2 regions of the Kitasatospora sp. NPDC089797 genome follow, and region 2 is predicted to be linked to the other one. Evidence: predicted binding sites of a transcription regulator. Region 2 holds the regulator's gene; the other holds the start of a gene.
The links. Region 2 encodes HrcA, which represses chaperone genes, less so after heat shock. Its sites were predicted from a motif close to TTNGCACTCNGNNNNNCNGAGTGCNAA; they were not measured.
Positions count from the first base shown of each region.

Region 1 (7,770 bases), on a different contig from region 2:
GATGTCCTTGCCGAGCAGCGAGGTCAGGTCCTGCCGGGCGTTCTTCATCGCCTCCTTGAGCAGGTTGTCCAGGCCCTTCTGCTCCTTGTGCTGGGAGTCGATGTACGTCCACCACGAGCTGTCGGGCTTGTCCAGCTGCTGGCGCACCACCTCGGTCCAGCGGTCACCGCCGTCCGGCTGGGCCTTGCTCGGGTCGCGGGTGCCGCACTGGGTGACGATCCGGCTGGAGCTGTCCGGCTTGGTCGGGTCGTCCTGCTGGCGCACCAGCAGGCAGTTGTCCTTGGCCCGGATGTCGGCCGGGAACTTCTGGCCGAAGGCGAGGATGAGCAGGTTGCGCCAGACGCCGTTGTAGTAGGCGGCGGCGGCCGAGTCGGCGTCCTGGTGGAAGTTCCAGTCCTTCAGCAGGTCCTGGGCCTGGCGCACGTACGGGTCGTCGATCTGCTGCTTGAGCAGGAGCGGGACCAGCGTCTTCGCCATGATGCTGGTGTTGTCCAGCTGGAGGGTCTGCATGTCGTCCGGCGAGATCTTGCCGTTGTTCTTGAGCAGGCCCTCGATCTGGTCGGTGATCTCCTTGGCCCGGGTGCCGTACTCCCAGTCCTTGGTCAGGCTGTACTTGTAACTCGGGTCCACCACGGCCTGGTTGGCGGTGACGATGTAGCCGGCCGTCGGGTTGAGGCTGTACGGCAGCGCGGTGAAGGGGACCGGGTCCGCCTTCCACTGGTACGAGGAGTCCCAGCCGGGCGCCGGCATCGAGCCGTCGCCCTTGCCGCGCACCGGGATGACGCCCGGGGCCTGGTAGCCGATGTTCTTGGCGTCGGCGTAGATCAGGTTCTGCGCGGGGACGGCGAAGTCCTTGGCGGCGGACCGGAAGTCGTCCCAGTTGCGGGCCCGGTCGAGCTCGAAGACGGCGTCCATGGTCCGGCCCGGGCTGAGCGCCGTCCACTGCAGGGCGACGCCGTAGCCGCCGGTGCCGCGGTCGGGGGCGGAGCTGCCGTTGGGGGCGTACTTGCCGACGTTCTGCTGCTCGGTGCTCACGTCGGAGATCAGCGGGGCACCGGTCTGGGTGGTGCGGACGGTGATGGTGCGGTCCTCGCCGCCGGCGACCTTGATGGTCTCCTTGCGGAGGTCGAACTTCACGTCCTTGCCGTCCACCTGGTAGGTGTCCGGGCCGGTGACCTTCTCCAGGTAGAGGTCGGTCACGTCGGCGCCCAGGTTGGTGAAGCCCCAGGCGACGTCCTTGTTGTGGCCGATTATCACGCCGGGCATCCCCGCGAAGGTGAAGCCGGAGACGTCGTACTGGCAGGCCGGGGAGGTGGTCCGGCAGTGCAGGCCCATCTGGTACCAGACGGAGGGCAGGCCGGGGCCGAGGTGCGGGTCGTTGGCCAGCAGCGGCTTGCCGGTGGTGGTGTGCGAGCCCGCCACCACCCAGGAGTTGGAACCGATGCCCTGGCCGGGGCGGCCGAGCAGCTGCGGCATCGCGTCGATCCGGTCGGTGAGGCCCTGCATCAGGGCCTTGGTGGTGGCCGCGCCCTGGGTGGTGCCGCCGGCGCCGGGGGTCGGGCCGGACTGCGGCGAGCCGTCGGCCGGGCGGTAGGTGTCGCCGCTGACGGTGCCGGTCTTCACGATCGTGCCGTTGCGGGCGTACGGGTAGTCCGGGTACAGCTCGGCGATCTTGTCCGGGCCGAAGTCCTGGGCGAGCAGCGAGCGGTCGATCTCCTCCTGGAGGTTCCCGGAGAGGTTCCAGGCCATCGCCTTGAGCCAGGCCACCGAGTCGACCGGGGTCCACTGCTCGGGCTGGTAGCCGCTGTTGACGGCGCCGAGCAGGGCGTACTCCAGCGAGGCCTTCTCCCCGCCGGGGTGCTCGGCGAGCCAGGCGTTCACGCCGTCCGCGTAGGCCTGGAGGTTCTTCTTGGTCTCCGGCGAGAGCTTGGTGTCGTACTCCTTCTGCGCCACCTGGCGCCAGCCCATGGTGCGGATGAAGGAGTCGGTGTCGACCTGGCTGTCGCCGAACATCTCGGAGAGCCGGCCCGCCGTGATGTGCCGGCGGACGTCCATCTCCCAGAACCGGTCCTGGGCCTGGACGTAGCCCTGGGCGCGGAACAGGTCCTCGTTGGTGTCCGCGTACAGCTGCGGGATGCCGTTGGCGTCGCGCTTGACGTCGACCGGCGCGCTCATGCCCGCCACCTTGACCGTGCCGTCGACCTCCGGGAAGGACGCACGGACCGCGGTGACCCCGCGGTAGCCGCCGTAGCCGACGCCGGCCACCAGCAGCACGACCAGCACGATCACGAACAGACGGGCGCGCCGGAACTTCTTCGAGCGGGGCATCTGGGTCCTTGCGGTCCTGACTTCGGGGCGGGCGGGCGTGTCCGGGGCCTGGGGCCGGGACAGGGCACCACATTAGGCCGAGTCGGCGTACCGCCGTGAACGGGGGACCGAGCTGGGGCCAAGCTAAAGGTATGGCAAAATGTTAGACTGAGTAACGATCCGCAACAGGAGCATTGACGACTTCTTAGCGGGCCGACGCCCGACGGAGTCCTCCCTGTACCAACGGAACACCCCCAGCACCACCTGACACCCCGCCCGCCCATGCCTGCCCGAGGTGCCACTGCGTGAACGTCGACCACCTGAACCAGCTCCTGCTCGAAGCCTCCGTGATCCTGCTCTTCGCGGTGGTCGCCGTGCGGTTCTCAACCCGATCAGGGCTGCCCAGCCTGCTGATCTACCTCGGGATCGGCGTGGCCCTGGGCCAGAACGGGATCGGCGTCACCTTCAACAACGCGGAACTGACCCAGGTGCTCGGCTACGCGGCACTCGTGGTGATCCTGGCCGAGGGCGGCCTCAAGACCAGCTGGCGGGAGGTCAGACCGGCCATGCCGGCGGCCACCGTACTGGCCACCGTCGGCGTCGCCATCAGCGTCTTCGTCACCGCGGCCGGCGCGCACTGGCTGGTCGGCCTGGACTGGCGGACCTCGCTGCTGCTCGGCGCGATCGTCTCCTCCACCGACGCCGCGGCCGTCTTCTCGGTCCTGCGGATGGTCCCGCTGCCGCACCGGCTGACCGGCCTGCTGGAGGCCGAATCCGGCTTCAACGACGCGCCCGTGGTCATCCTGGTGGTCGCCTTCGCCTCGACCGGCGAACTGGACTCCTGGTACGTGCTGCTCGGCACGATCGCCGCCGAACTGGCCATCGGCGCGGCCGTCGGTCTGGCGGTCGGCAAGCTCGGCGCCTACGCGGTCAAGCACGTCGCCCTGCCCTCCTCCGGCCTGTACCCGATCGCCGTGGTGGCGCTCACCGTGCTCGCCTACGCCGGCGGCGCGCTGCTGCACGGCTCCGGCTTCCTCGCCGTCTACATCAGCGCGGTGATCCTCGGGAACTCCAAGCTGCCGCACGGGCCCGCGGTGCGCGGCTTCGCCGACGGACTGGCCTGGATAGGGCAGATCGGCATGTTCGTGCTGCTCGGGCTGCTCGCCGCGCCCGAGAGCATGGGCGACGCGGTGGTCCCCGCGCTGGTGGTCGGCGCGGTGCTGGTCTTCGTGGCCCGGCCGCTGTCCGTGATCCTCACCCTGACCCCGTTCAAGGTGCCCGGACGCGAGCAGGCACTGCTGAGCTGGGCCGGACTGCGCGGGGCGGTGCCCATCGTGCTGGCCACCATCCCGGTGGTGTCCGGCGCGCACAAGGCCGAGGACGTGTTCAACATCGTCTTCATCCTGGTCGTCGTCTTCACCCTGCTCCAGGGCCCGACCCTGCCCTGGATGGCCAAGCGGCTGCGGATCGGCGAGGGCTCCATGGGCCAGGACCTCGACATCGAGTCGGCGCCGCTGGAGAAGCTGCACGGGCACCTGCTGTCGGTCGCGCTCTCGCCGACCTCCCGGATGTCCGGCGTGGAGATCAGCGAGCTGCGGCTGCCGAAGGGGGCCGCCGTCACCCTGGTCGTCCGGGAGGGCAACTCCTTCGTGCCGGACAAGGCGACCATGCTGCGCGGCGGGGACGAGCTGCTGGTGGTCACCACGGACGAGGTCGGCGAGGCGGCCGAGCGGCGGCTGCGGGCCGTGGACAAGGGCGGCAAGCTGGCCGGGTGGCTGAACGGGCGGTGACCGGCGGGGCGGGGCGGGCCCCGGGTGGTCTGGGTGGTCTGGCGGGATCTACGCGCGTAACTGTATGCTGGTTCGATTACGCCGTATAACCACCGCTAGACCACCCCCAGCATCTGCCTGACGCAGAGTTGGCGCGACCGCTCGGCGGCCGCGGTCCGCCCCGGCCCACCAGGCCCGGCCGGCCCGGTATCTACCCCGGTCGACGCGCGAGAGGACGACTCTCGGCGCCGTCGGGGCCACCCCATGCCCTGCCGCGCTACCAGGCAGCAGGAAGGACCGACCGTGACGGCCCGCCGAACGGTCGAGATCGCCTCGGACTCCGCTCCGGACACCACTCCGGACTCCGTCCCGGGCAGTGCTCCGGACACCACCCGGGACTCCGCGACCAGCACTGTCGACACCGCCGCCGAGGCGCCCGCCCGAGTCGGGTACGGCGAGCTGCTGCGCACCCCGGGCGCCTGGACGTTCCTGTCCCCCGCCCTCGTCGCGCGGCTCCCCTACGCGATGCTCAGCATGGGCATCCTGCTGCTCGTCACCCAGACCACCGGCTCGTACGGCACTGCCGGTACCGCCGTCGCCGTCGCGGCCGTCGCCCAGGCCCTGATCGGGCCGCAGACCGGGCGGCTGGCCGACCGGTACGGCCAGGCCTCCGTGCTGGTCCCGACGGTGCTGGTGCACGCCGCCTCGGTCGCCCTGCTGATCACGCTGGCGCTCGGCCACGCGCCGGACTGGAGCGTCTACCTGGCCGCCGTCCCCGCCGGGGCGAGCGTGCCGCAGGTCGGCGCGATGGTCCGGGCCCGCTGGGTCTCCACCTTCACCCGCGAGGGCGCCTCGCCCAACGCCGCGGCCAAGGTGAGCACCGCCTTCGCCTTCGAGTCCGTGACGGACGAGTTCACCTTCGTGATCGGTCCGATCCTGGCCGCCAACATCGCCGCGTTCGCCAGCCCGGCGGTCGCGCTGGTGGTCGAGGCCTCGCTGACCCTGGTCGGCGGCCTCGCCTTCGCGGCCCAGCGCCGCAGCGCCCCGGCCCGGATCGTCCCGGAGCCCGGTGTGAAGCGCGTCTCGGCGCTGGCCTCGCCCGGCGTCCGGCTGCTGGTCGGAGCCTTCCTCGGGGTCGGCGCGGTGTTCGGCGGCATGCAGGTGTCGGTCAACGCCTTCGCGGACTCGGTGGGGCAGCACGACTCCGGCGGCACGGTGTACGGGATCTTCGCGGGCGGCTCGATGCTGGCCGGCGTGCTGTACGGCGTGATCGCCTGGCGGCGGCCGGTCCAGCAGCGGATGGTCATCAGCTACACGATGCTGGTGCTCGGCTGCTCGGCGCTGTGGGCGATGCCCAACCTGGTCGCGCTGACCGTCGCCGGGCTGGTCTGCGGCCTGGCCATCGCCCCCACCCTGATCAGCGGCTACACCCTGGTCGAGACGCTGGTCGCGGACGGCGCCAAGACGGAGGCCTTCACCTGGCTGACCGGTGCGATCGGGCTGGGACTGGCGCTCGGGTCGATGGCGGCGGGCAAGCTGCTCGACGGCCACGGCCCGTCGGTCGGCTTCCTGGTGCCCGCCGTCGGCGCCGGCCTCGGGCTGATCGCCCTGGTGTCGCTGCGGCACCTGCTGGTGGCCCCGGGCGGGGCGGGACGCGTGGTGGCCTCCTCGGCCGAGCGCGGCAACCCGGCGCAGCTCGTCGGCGCGGCCAAGGGCTGAGTGCACACGGCGGCCGCGCTGCCGACGGTCGGCGACGCGGTGGTCGGCGGGTGGCGACGCGGTGGTCCGCGACGCGGTACCGGCTCATCTCACACCGGATTCGCTGGACTGATCCAACGGAATACCGCATCATTGACCATCGTTAGCACTCATCAGGCGAGAGTGCCAGGAGGAAGACAAGTGCCCACGTACCAGTACCAGTGCACCGAGTGCGGCAACGGCCTGGAGGCGGTGCAGAAGTTCACCGACGAGGCGCTGACCACGTGCCCCGACTGCCAGGGACGGCTCCGCAAGGTCTTCTCGGCCGTGGGCGTCGTGTTCAAGGGCTCGGGCTTCTACCGGACCGACAGCCGGTCGTCCTCCAGCAGCTCGGTGAGCTCGGGTTCGTCCGCCGGCTCCTCGACGCCGTCGACCTCGGGCTCGTCCGGCTCCGGGGGTTCCGCGGGTTCCACCGGCTCTTCGAACTCGTCGAGCTCGTCCAGTTCGTCCAGCAGCCCGGCTCCGGCCGCGGGCTGATCCCGGCCCCCGGGTCTCCCGGGCGTCGCCGAAAGCTTCACGCAAAGGCCCGTCGGCCCCGCTTCGCGCGGGGGCGGCGGGTCTTTTCGCGCGCCCGCGTCAATGCGCCGAGGTCGGCCTCACTCGTGTGAGTGCACGAAGTTGTCCACAGGCGCGGGTTTGTCCACAGGTTGTGGGAACCGGCTTTCCGTCGGCACGGGAAACGGCGCATCGTACGGGTCACCGGGCCGGATCGAGCCGGCCCGGGCGAGTCCGGAGGTGTCCCGATGACGGCCATGAGCCTGTCCGCTCCCCTGCCCGCGCCCACCGTGCCGCCACGGCGGGAGGTGCCGAGCTTCCCACCGATCCGGCGCGGCTGCGGCGGGTGGCACCGCTGGCGCCGGGCCGCCCGGCGGCGGGCGGGAGTGCCGGCGCTGGTGCTGCTCGCGGTGGCTGCGGCGCTCGCCTCCGCGCCTGTGCGGGCGGGGCTGTCACCGTCCCCCGCGGGCGCGGCGGGCCGCCTGGGCTGCCCGTCCGGACCTCCGGAGGATCGCCCGTGAGCCGAGACAGAGGAGGTCCATCCGGCGGCCGAGAGCCGTGACGCACCGGGGCAGGGCAGGGCACGCCGGCGCCCGCTGTTCCCCGAGATGCGCGGTCCTTCTAGTCCCCGTGGTGCGGCGGGCGCTGACTCAGGTACCAGTCCAGCCCCCGACCACCGCTCTCCCCAGCCCCGGGGCGGTCACCCCAGCCGGCGTCGGTGTCGTCCCGGGACTGCTGATCGAGCGGGTCGCGGAAGACCAGCCGGGCCTTGGTGGGAGCTGCGGGAGCAGCGGAAGAGGTGGGGGTGGAGGTGGAGGTGGTGGGAGGGCCTGAGGTGGTGGCGGAGGAGGAGGCCCGGGTGGTGGAGGAGGGAGGAGGGGAGGAGGGGGAGGGGGAGGGAGGGGCGGGGGTCCCCCGCCCGCGCCGCGACCGGCCCTGCCCTTGGCCCTGTTCGCGCTCCGGCGCCTGCTCTCGTTCCTGCTCGCTCACCTTGTCCACCACCTCGTCCACTCCCCTGCTCACGGTCCGTCCGCCCTGCCCTTCCAGCCTAGAAGCCCCGCGAGACCCCCGGTGACGCACTCCGGGCCCGGTTGCGGAGTGCTCCGCAACCGGGCCCGGGTCATCGACCTCGGCGGACGGCCGTCAGGCGGCTTCGAAGCCCGCATGATCGGCGATCTTCTTCAGCTCGGCCAGTGCGTGCTTCTCGATCTGCCGGATCCGTTCGCGGGTGAGGCCGTGCTGCTTGCCCACCTCGGTGAGGGTGCGCTCGCGGCCGTCCTCCATGCCGTAGCGGGAGCGGATGATCGAGGCGGTGCGGTCGTCGAGCCGCCCGATCAGGCCGTCCAGCTCCTCACGACGGAGCATGACCATCACGGCGTCCTCCGGGGACGTCGCCCCGGTGTCCTCCACCAGGTCGCCGAACTGGGTCTCCCCCTCGTCG
Region 1 covers NZ_JBFBGS010000029.1:54,065-61,834, forward strand. Annotated here, with positions in the region: gene AB0O91_RS23740 (penicillin acylase family protein) at 1-2,328, opposite strand, end outside; gene AB0O91_RS23745 (potassium/proton antiporter) at 2,613-4,097, shown strand; gene AB0O91_RS23750 (MFS transporter) at 4,536-5,795, shown strand; gene AB0O91_RS23755 (FmdB family zinc ribbon protein) at 5,976-6,311, shown strand; gene AB0O91_RS23760 (hypothetical protein) at 6,951-7,352, opposite strand; gene AB0O91_RS23765 (sigma-70 family RNA polymerase sigma factor) at 7,473-7,770, opposite strand, start outside.
Region 1: AB0O91_RS23755 (FmdB family zinc ribbon protein) is a predicted target of HrcA. The motif match lies at 5,938-5,964, and genes of this name have one in related genera.

Region 2 (7,770 bases):
GGATGACCAGGACGTGCACGGGGGCCTTGGGGGCGATGTCGCGGAAGGCGAGGACGCGTTCGGTCTTGCGGACCACGGTCGCCGGGATCTCGCCCGCCACGATCTTGCAGAACACACAGTCGGACTGCGGCTCGCCGGCCATCGGGTACTCCTCGTCTCGGTGGGACTGCGGTGACGTCGGTGACTGCGGTGACTTCGGTGGGATTGCGCCGGGTCGTCGGCCGGGGCTCGCCCGGATCCCGTCGACGCGGCGCCGTACGGGCGCAGCCTAGCCGAGCCGATCACGCCCAGGGCAGTGGCGGCCCGGTCCGGGCCGGGGTGCGGGTCAGGGTCTCCAGGGCGATCCGCACGCCCTCGGCGAGCTGGGGGTCCTCGCCGGCCGCCCAGTGGTGCGGGGCGAAGGGCACCTCGACGTCCGGGTCGACGCCGTGGTTCTCCAGGCCCCAGCCGTAGTTCTCCAGCCACATCGCGTACTTGGGCTGGGTGACCAGGGTGCCGTCGACCAGTTGGTAGCGGCTGTCGATGCCGATCACCCCGCCCCAGGTGCGGGTGCCGACCACCGGCCCGATGCCGAGCGCCTGGACGGCGGCGTTCACGATGTCGCCGTCCGAGCCGGACATCTCGTCGGCGATGGCGACCACCGGCCCGCGCGGGGCGTCCATCGGGTAGGGCACCCCGTGGTCGGTGTCCCGGATCGCGTACCAGCCGATGATCCGCCGGGCCAGCTTCTCTATCACCAGCTGCGAGGTGTGGCCGCCGCGGTTGCCCCGGACGTCCACGACCAGGCCCTCCCGGGCCATCTCGGTGGACAGGTCGCGGTGCAGCTGGGCCCAGCCGGCCGTCTGCATGTCGGGGATGTGCAGGTAGCCGAGCCGGCCGCCGGACAGGTCGCGCACCGCGGCCCGCCGGCCGGCCACCCAGTCGTGGTAGCGCAGGGCCTCCTCGTCGGCGAGCGGCACGACCACCGGGTGGCGCGGGCCGCCGCCGTCCTTACCGACCACGGTCAGCTCGACCGGCTGCCCGGCGGTGCCGGCCAGCAGCGGCGCCGGGCCGGCGACCGGGTCCACCGGGCGGCCGTTGACGGCGAGCAGGGCGTCGCCCGGGCGGATCGCGGCGCCGGGCGCGGCCAGCGGCGAGCGGGCCCGGGGGTCGGAGGACTCGCCGGGCAGGATCCGGCCGATCCGCCACTGGCCGCCGTCGTCGACCAGGTCGGCGCCGAGCAGGCCCTGGCGCCGAGCGGGCTCGGTGTAGCGGCCGTACGGCACCACGTAGGCGTGCGAGGTGCCGAGTTCGCCGTGCACCTCCCAGAGCAGGTCGACCAGTTCGTCGTGCGAGCCGACCCGCTCGACCAGCGGCCGGTAGCGCTCCAGGATCCCGGTCCAGTCCACCCCGCCGAGGTCGGGGCGCCAGAAGTTGTCCCGCATCAGGCGGCCGTTCTCGGCGTACATCTGCCGCCACTCGGCGGCCGGGTCGACGGTCACCCGCAGCCGGGCGAGGTCGACGGTGGTCTCGTCGTCCTCGCCGCCCGCCTTGTGGCCGGCCGGGACGATCCGCAGCTCGCCCTCGTCCAGCACGGCCACCCGGGTGCCGTCCCCGCTGACCGCGAAGCCGTCGACGCCGTGCACCAGTTGCTCGACCCGGCGCTTGCGCAGGTCGAAGCGCTCCAGCACCGGTCGGGGCCGCTCGTCCTCCAGGGAGGCCGCCTCGTCGCCGAGTTCGCCGAGCAGCGGCGCCCTGGTCCACAGCAGGCCGTCCTTGGCGGCGCGCAGCGCGTGGAAGCGGCCGCCCTCGACCGGGAAGGGGACGATCCGGTCGGCGATGCCGTCCAGGTCCAGCCCGGTGGCGGGCCCGGCCCCGGCCGCGGCCTCCGCGCCGTCCGCCGGGCGGGCCTTGGACTCGTCCTCCTCCCCGCCGGGGGCCCGTCCGGCGCGCTGCGGGCCGAACGGGGACGGCGTCTCGGCGGCGAGGGTGACCAGGTAGGGGCGGCAGCCGTTCGGGAAGAACAGGCCGAAGGCGTGGGCGTCGTAGACCGGGTCGAAGTTGCGCACCGACAGGAAGGCCAGGTAGCGGCCGTCCGCGGTGAAGGCGGGCGAGGTGTCCAGGAAGCGCTGCGGGGTGACCTCGCCGACGGTACGGGTGGCCAGGTCGGCCAGCACGATCTGGCGCAGCGAGTACGGGCCCATCCGGTGCACCGGGCGGGACCACGCCAGCCGGGCCGAGTCCGGGCTGAACACCAGCCCGCTGACCTCGCCGTCGGTGCTGCGGTCCAGTTGGTGGACGGCGCCGTCGGCCAGCCCGACCAGCAGCACCCGGCCGTCGTGCACGCCGAGCGCGGCCTGCCGGCCGTCCGGGGAGACCACCAGCGAGTTGACCCGGCCCAGCTGCCCGGCGGCCAGCCGGCGGCGCTCCGGGCCGTACACGTCGGGGGCGTACTCCAGGGCGTCCTCGCCCTCGGCGTCGGACACCCAGAGCACGCCCTGGGTGCCGTCCGGGGCGGGCACCACCCGGGCCAGCCGGGCGCGCACGCCCGGGGTCTCGTCCAGCACCCGGGCCGGGCCCTCCCGGTGGGTCAGCCAGTGCACGCTGCCGCGCACCACCACGGCCCCGGCCCGGCCGGTGCGGTCCGGGGCGACCGACTCCAGCCAGTGCGCGGCGGGCACCGGGCGGGGGCGGCGGCCGGTGCGCGGGCCGGCCAGCCGGATGTCCAGGCGGCGCGGCGCGGCGGTGTCCAGGTCGTCCAGCAGCCAGAGGTCGCCGGCCCGGTGGAAGACCACCCGGGTGCCGTCGGTGGCGGCGCCACGGGCGTAGAAGCCGTCCGGGTCGCCGGTGTGCCGGCGCAGGTCGGTGCCGTCCGGGCGGCTGGACCAGAGCTCGCCGACGCCCTCGTGGTCGGACAGGAAGGCGATCCGGCCGCCCCGGCCGCCCTGCCCGGCCACCCAGAGCGGGGAGTCGAGGTTGCCGTCCAACTCCTCGTGGACGCGCTCGAACCGGTCCCGCCCGAGCCACAGCCGGCCCGCCCGGCCGCCCCGGTAGCGCTTCCACCAGGCCGGCTCGCGGTTGTTGGCGGTGACCAGCAGCACCCTCCCGCCGTCCGGCTCGAAGGCCAGCCCGCCGACCGGCCCGTACGGCAGCCGCGCCGCCGCGCCGCCGTCCAGCGGCAGCGCGTGCGCCCAGCTGCGGCGCCCGCCGGCCTCGCCCGCGCCGGTGGTGGCGATCGGGCGCCCGTCCGCCGTCCACCCCTGCACCCGGGTCAGCTCGTTGCCCCAGTGGGTGAGCCGCCGGGACGGACCGCCGTCCACCGGCAGCACGTGCACCTCCGGGGCGCCGTCCCGGGTGGAGGTGAAGGCGAGGTGCCGACCGTCCGGGGAGAACCGGGGGTGACGCACCGGCACGTGGTCGGCCGTCAGCCGCCAGGCCCGGCCGCCGTCCAGCGGGGCGAGCCAGAGGTCGTCCTCGGCGACGAAGGCCACCAGATCGCCGTGGAGGTGGGGCTGGCGCAGGTAGGCGCCGGTGGAGGTGCTCAGCGAGTCCGTCACCCGGTCAGCGTAGGCAGGTGCGGGTACGATCCGCTCCGTTTTCCGGCAACTGCCGTCCGGCGTGCGGGAATCCGGCCTCCCCGGGCCCGCCGTCGAAGCCCTGGGAGTCGGAGCTCCGGGAGTCGAGGCTCTGGGAGTCGAGGCTCTAGGAGTCGGAGCCCTAGGACCAGCGGCCGGTGCGCCCCAGCAGCAGCGCCCCGGCGGCCACCCCGGCGGTCGAGGTGCGCAGCACCGAGGGCCCGAGCCGGTACGGCCGGGCGCCCGCCTCGGCGAAGGCGGCCAGCTCCTCCGGGGAGACCCCGCCCTCCGGGCCGACCACCAGCACGACGTCCCCGCCGGCCGGCAGCGCGGCCTGCGCCAGCGGCTCGGCGCCCTCCTCGTGCAGCACCGCGGCGAGGGCGGCCTGCGCCAGCAGCGGCGCCAGCTGCCGGGTGGTCGCGAGTTCGCGCACCTCGGGGAAGCGCAGCCGGCGGGACTGCTTGCCCGCCTCCCGGGCGGTGGCCCGCCACTTGGCGAGCGCCTTGGCGCCCCGCTCGCCCTTCCACTGGGTGATGCACCGGGAGGCGGCCCAGGGGACGACCACGTCCACGCCGACCTCGGTCATGGTCTCCACGGCCAGTTCGCCGCGGTCGCCCTTGGGCAGGGCCTGGACGACGACGATCCGCGGCGCCGGTTCCGGCTCGCGGCGCACCGCGGTGACCGTGACCTCGATCGCGTCCTTGCCGAGCACCCCGGCGACGGTGCCGTCCACGCCGAGCCCCAGGCCGTCCGCCAGGGTCACCGCCTCGCCGGCCTCCAGTCGCTTCACCGCGGCCGCGTGCCGCCCCTCCGGCCCGTCCAGCCGCACCACGGCCCCGGGCGCGGCGGCGGCGATCCGCTCGGTCTCGACGACGAAGACGGGCGCGGTCATGACGGGGAACCTCCGGGAAGGGAACGGGAACACCGCAGGGGTGCCGGGGACCAGCCCCCGGCACCCCTGCGTGGACGACTACCGGCCGTTGAAGGCGTCCTTCAGGCGCGAGAACAGCCCCTGCTGGCCCGGCGCGAACTGGCCGGACGGGCGCTCCTCCCCGCGCAGCACGGCGAGCCGGCGCAGCAGCTCCTCCTGCTCGGCGTCGAGCTTGGTGGGCGTCTGCACCTCGACGTGCACTATCAGGTCGCCCCGGCCGCCGCCGCGCAGGTGGGTGATGCCCCGGCCGTGCAGCGGGATCGACTGGCCGGACTGGGTGCCGGGCCGGATGTCGACCTCCTCCAGCCCGTCCAGGGTCTGCAGCGGCACCTGGGTGCCGAGCGAGGCGGCCGTCATCGGGATGGTGACGGTGCAGTGCAGGTCGTCGCCGCGCCGCTGGAACACCGCGTGGGTGGTCTCGGCGATCTCGACGTACAGGTCGCCGGCCGGGCCGCCGCCGGGGCCGACCTCGCCCTCGCCGGCCAGCTGGATGCGGGTGCCGTTGTCCACGCCCGCCGGGATCTTGACCGTCAGGGTGCGACGGGCGCGCACCCGGCCGTCGCCGGCGCACTCGGGGCACGGGGTCGGCACGACGGTGCCGAAGCCCTGGCACTGCGGGCACGGGCGGGAGGTCATGACCTGGCCCAGGAAGGAGCGGGTCACCTGGGAGACCTCGCCCTTGCCGCGGCACATGTCACAGGTCTGCGCGGAGGTGCCGGGGGCCGCGCCCTCGCCGCTGCACGTGGTGCAGGTGACGGCGGTGTCGACCTGGAGCTCCTTGGTGGTGCCGAAGGCGGCCTCCTCCAGGGTGATCTCCAGCCGGATCATGGCGTCCTGGCCGCGGCGGGTGCGCGAGCGCGGGCCGCGCTGGCCGGCCGCGGCGCCGAAGAAGGCGTCCATGATGTCGGAGAAGCCGAAGCCCGCCGCGCCGGCCCCGAAGCCGCCCGCGCCGCCGCCGCCGGGCGACAGCGGGTCGCCCCCGAGGTCGTAGACCTGGCGCTTCTGCGGATCGGAGAGCACCTCGTAGGCGGCGTTGATCTCCTTGAACCGCTCCTGCGTCTTCGGGTCCGGGTTGACGTCCGGGTGCAGTTCGCGTGCCAGGCGCCGGAACGCCTTCTTGATCTCGTCCTGCCCCGCATCCCGTCGGACGCCGAGTACCGCGTAGTAGTCCGTGGCCACCAAATGCTCCGCTTGTTCCGCCTGTAGTAGTGCTGCTGCGACTGGTCTCCGCCGTCGAACCCCTCGACGGCGGCTGCTGTGCTACGACTCGGCCAGGATCTGGCCCACGTACCGTGCCACCGCCCGCACCGCCCCCATTGTGCCCGGGTAGTCCATCCGGGTCGGACCGATCACACCCAGTTTGGCCACGCTCTCGTCGCCCGAACCGTAACCGACCGAGACGACCGAGGTGGAATTCAGCCCCTCGTACGCGTTCTCCCGCCCGATCCGGACCGTCATCGCGGCGTCCGTGGTCTCACCCAGGAGGCGGAGCAGGACGACCTGTTCCTCCAGCGCCTCCAGCACCGGCTGGATGGTGAGCGGGAAGTCGTGCCCGAAGCGGGTCAGGTTGGCCGTGCCGGCCAGCATGATCCGCTCCTCGTTCTGTTCGGCGAGCGCCTCGAACAGCGTCGCCAGGACCGTACTGACGGTCGGCCGGTCGGCCTGCTCGAAGGCCGCCGGGAGTTCCTCCAGCAGCCCCGGGACGTCCGGCAGCCGCTGGCCGGCCGCCCGCGCGTTGATCCGCGAGCGCAGGTCCGCCAGGACCGTCTCGCCGACCGTGCCCGGGCAGTCGACCATCCGCTGCTCGACCCGGCCGGTGTTGGTGATCAGCACCAGCATCACCTTCGCCGGGGCCAGCGCCACCAGCTCGATGTGCCGGACCGTGGAACGGGTCAGCGAGGGGTACTGCACCACGGCCACCTGGCGGGTCAACTGGGCGAGCAGCCGCACCGTGCGCATGACCACGTCGTCCAGGTCGACCGCGCCGTCGAGGAAGTGCCGGATCGCGCGGCGCTCCGGGGAGCTCATCGGCTTGATCTCGGCGAGCTTGTCGACGAACAGCCGGTAGCCCTTGTCGGTGGGGATCCGCCCCGCACTGGTGTGCGGCTGGTGGATGTACCCCTCCTCCTCCAGCGCGGCCATGTCGTTGCGCACCGTGGCCGGGGACACCCCGAGGTTGTGCCGTTCCACCAGGGCCTTGGAGCCGACCGGCTCCTCCGTGCCCACGTAGTCCTGGACGATCGCGCGCAGCACGGCGAGCTTGCGGTCGTCCAGTTGGCGGACCTCTCCGGCCATGGGGCACGCACCTCCGTCTTCGCACGTTGTCCGTCTGTGATGCTGCGAGCCGCTCCGGGGAGGACCCCGACCCTGGCACTCTGCACGCACGAGTGCCAAAACCGTACCTGCCAGTGTACGGCCCGGGTCCTACCGCAGGAACGGCCCGGCCGGGGTGATCCTGCCCGCAGTTCCGGACGGCCGCCCCGACACTCCGTGCGCGCGGGTGGTGCCCCGGGGCCGTCCGGGTGGCAGCATCGAAAGCGACGGCGAACGGAGGAGCAAGCGATGTCGAGCTCGGGCCAGCACACCCGCTTCGCGCCGGACCGCGGCCTGACCAGCCGCATGGTCGGGACGATGTTCGTGATCGGGCTGCTGTACGTCGGTTTCACGGGCCTGCTGATCGTGCTGCTGCGCGGGGCCTGGCCGCTGATCGTGCTGATCTCCGGCGGGCTGTTCGTGGCCCAGTTCTGGTTCAGCGACAAGATCACCGAGCGGGCCATGGGCGCCCACGAGGTGACCCCGGAGCAGTACCCCCAGCTGCACGGCACGGTCGACCGGCTCTGCGCCCTGGCCGACATGCCCAAACCGCGCGTGGCGGTCGCCGACAACGACATGCCGAACGCCTTCGCCACCGGCCGCAACCCGCAGAACGCGGTGGTCTGCGTCACCACCGGCCTGCTGCGCCGGCTCGAACCGGAGGAGCTGGAGGGCGTCCTCGCGCACGAGCTGTCGCACGTCGCCCACCGGGACGTCGCGGTGATGACCATCGCCGGGTTCCTCGGCGTGCTCGCCGGGGCGATGACCCGGATCGCGATGTACGGCGGGTTCATGGGCGGCAACCGCAACAGCAACGACCAGAACGCGGCCATCGCCGCGCTGATCATCCCGCTGGTGTCGATCGTGGTCTACGCGATCAGCTTCCTGCTCACCCGGCTGCTGTCCCGCTACCGGGAGCTGGCCGCCGACCGGGCCGCCGCGCAGCTCACCGGCCGGCCCAGCGCACTGGCC
Region 2 covers NZ_JBFBGS010000046.1:19,587-27,356, reverse strand. Annotated here, with positions in the region: gene AB0O91_RS30620 (histidine triad nucleotide-binding protein) at 1-142, opposite strand, end outside; gene AB0O91_RS30615 (S41 family peptidase) at 282-3,536, opposite strand; gene AB0O91_RS30610 (16S rRNA (uracil(1498)-N(3))-methyltransferase) at 3,697-4,446, opposite strand; gene dnaJ (molecular chaperone DnaJ) at 4,525-5,664, opposite strand; gene hrcA (heat-inducible transcriptional repressor HrcA) at 5,746-6,780, opposite strand; gene htpX (zinc metalloprotease HtpX) at 7,048-7,770, shown strand, end outside.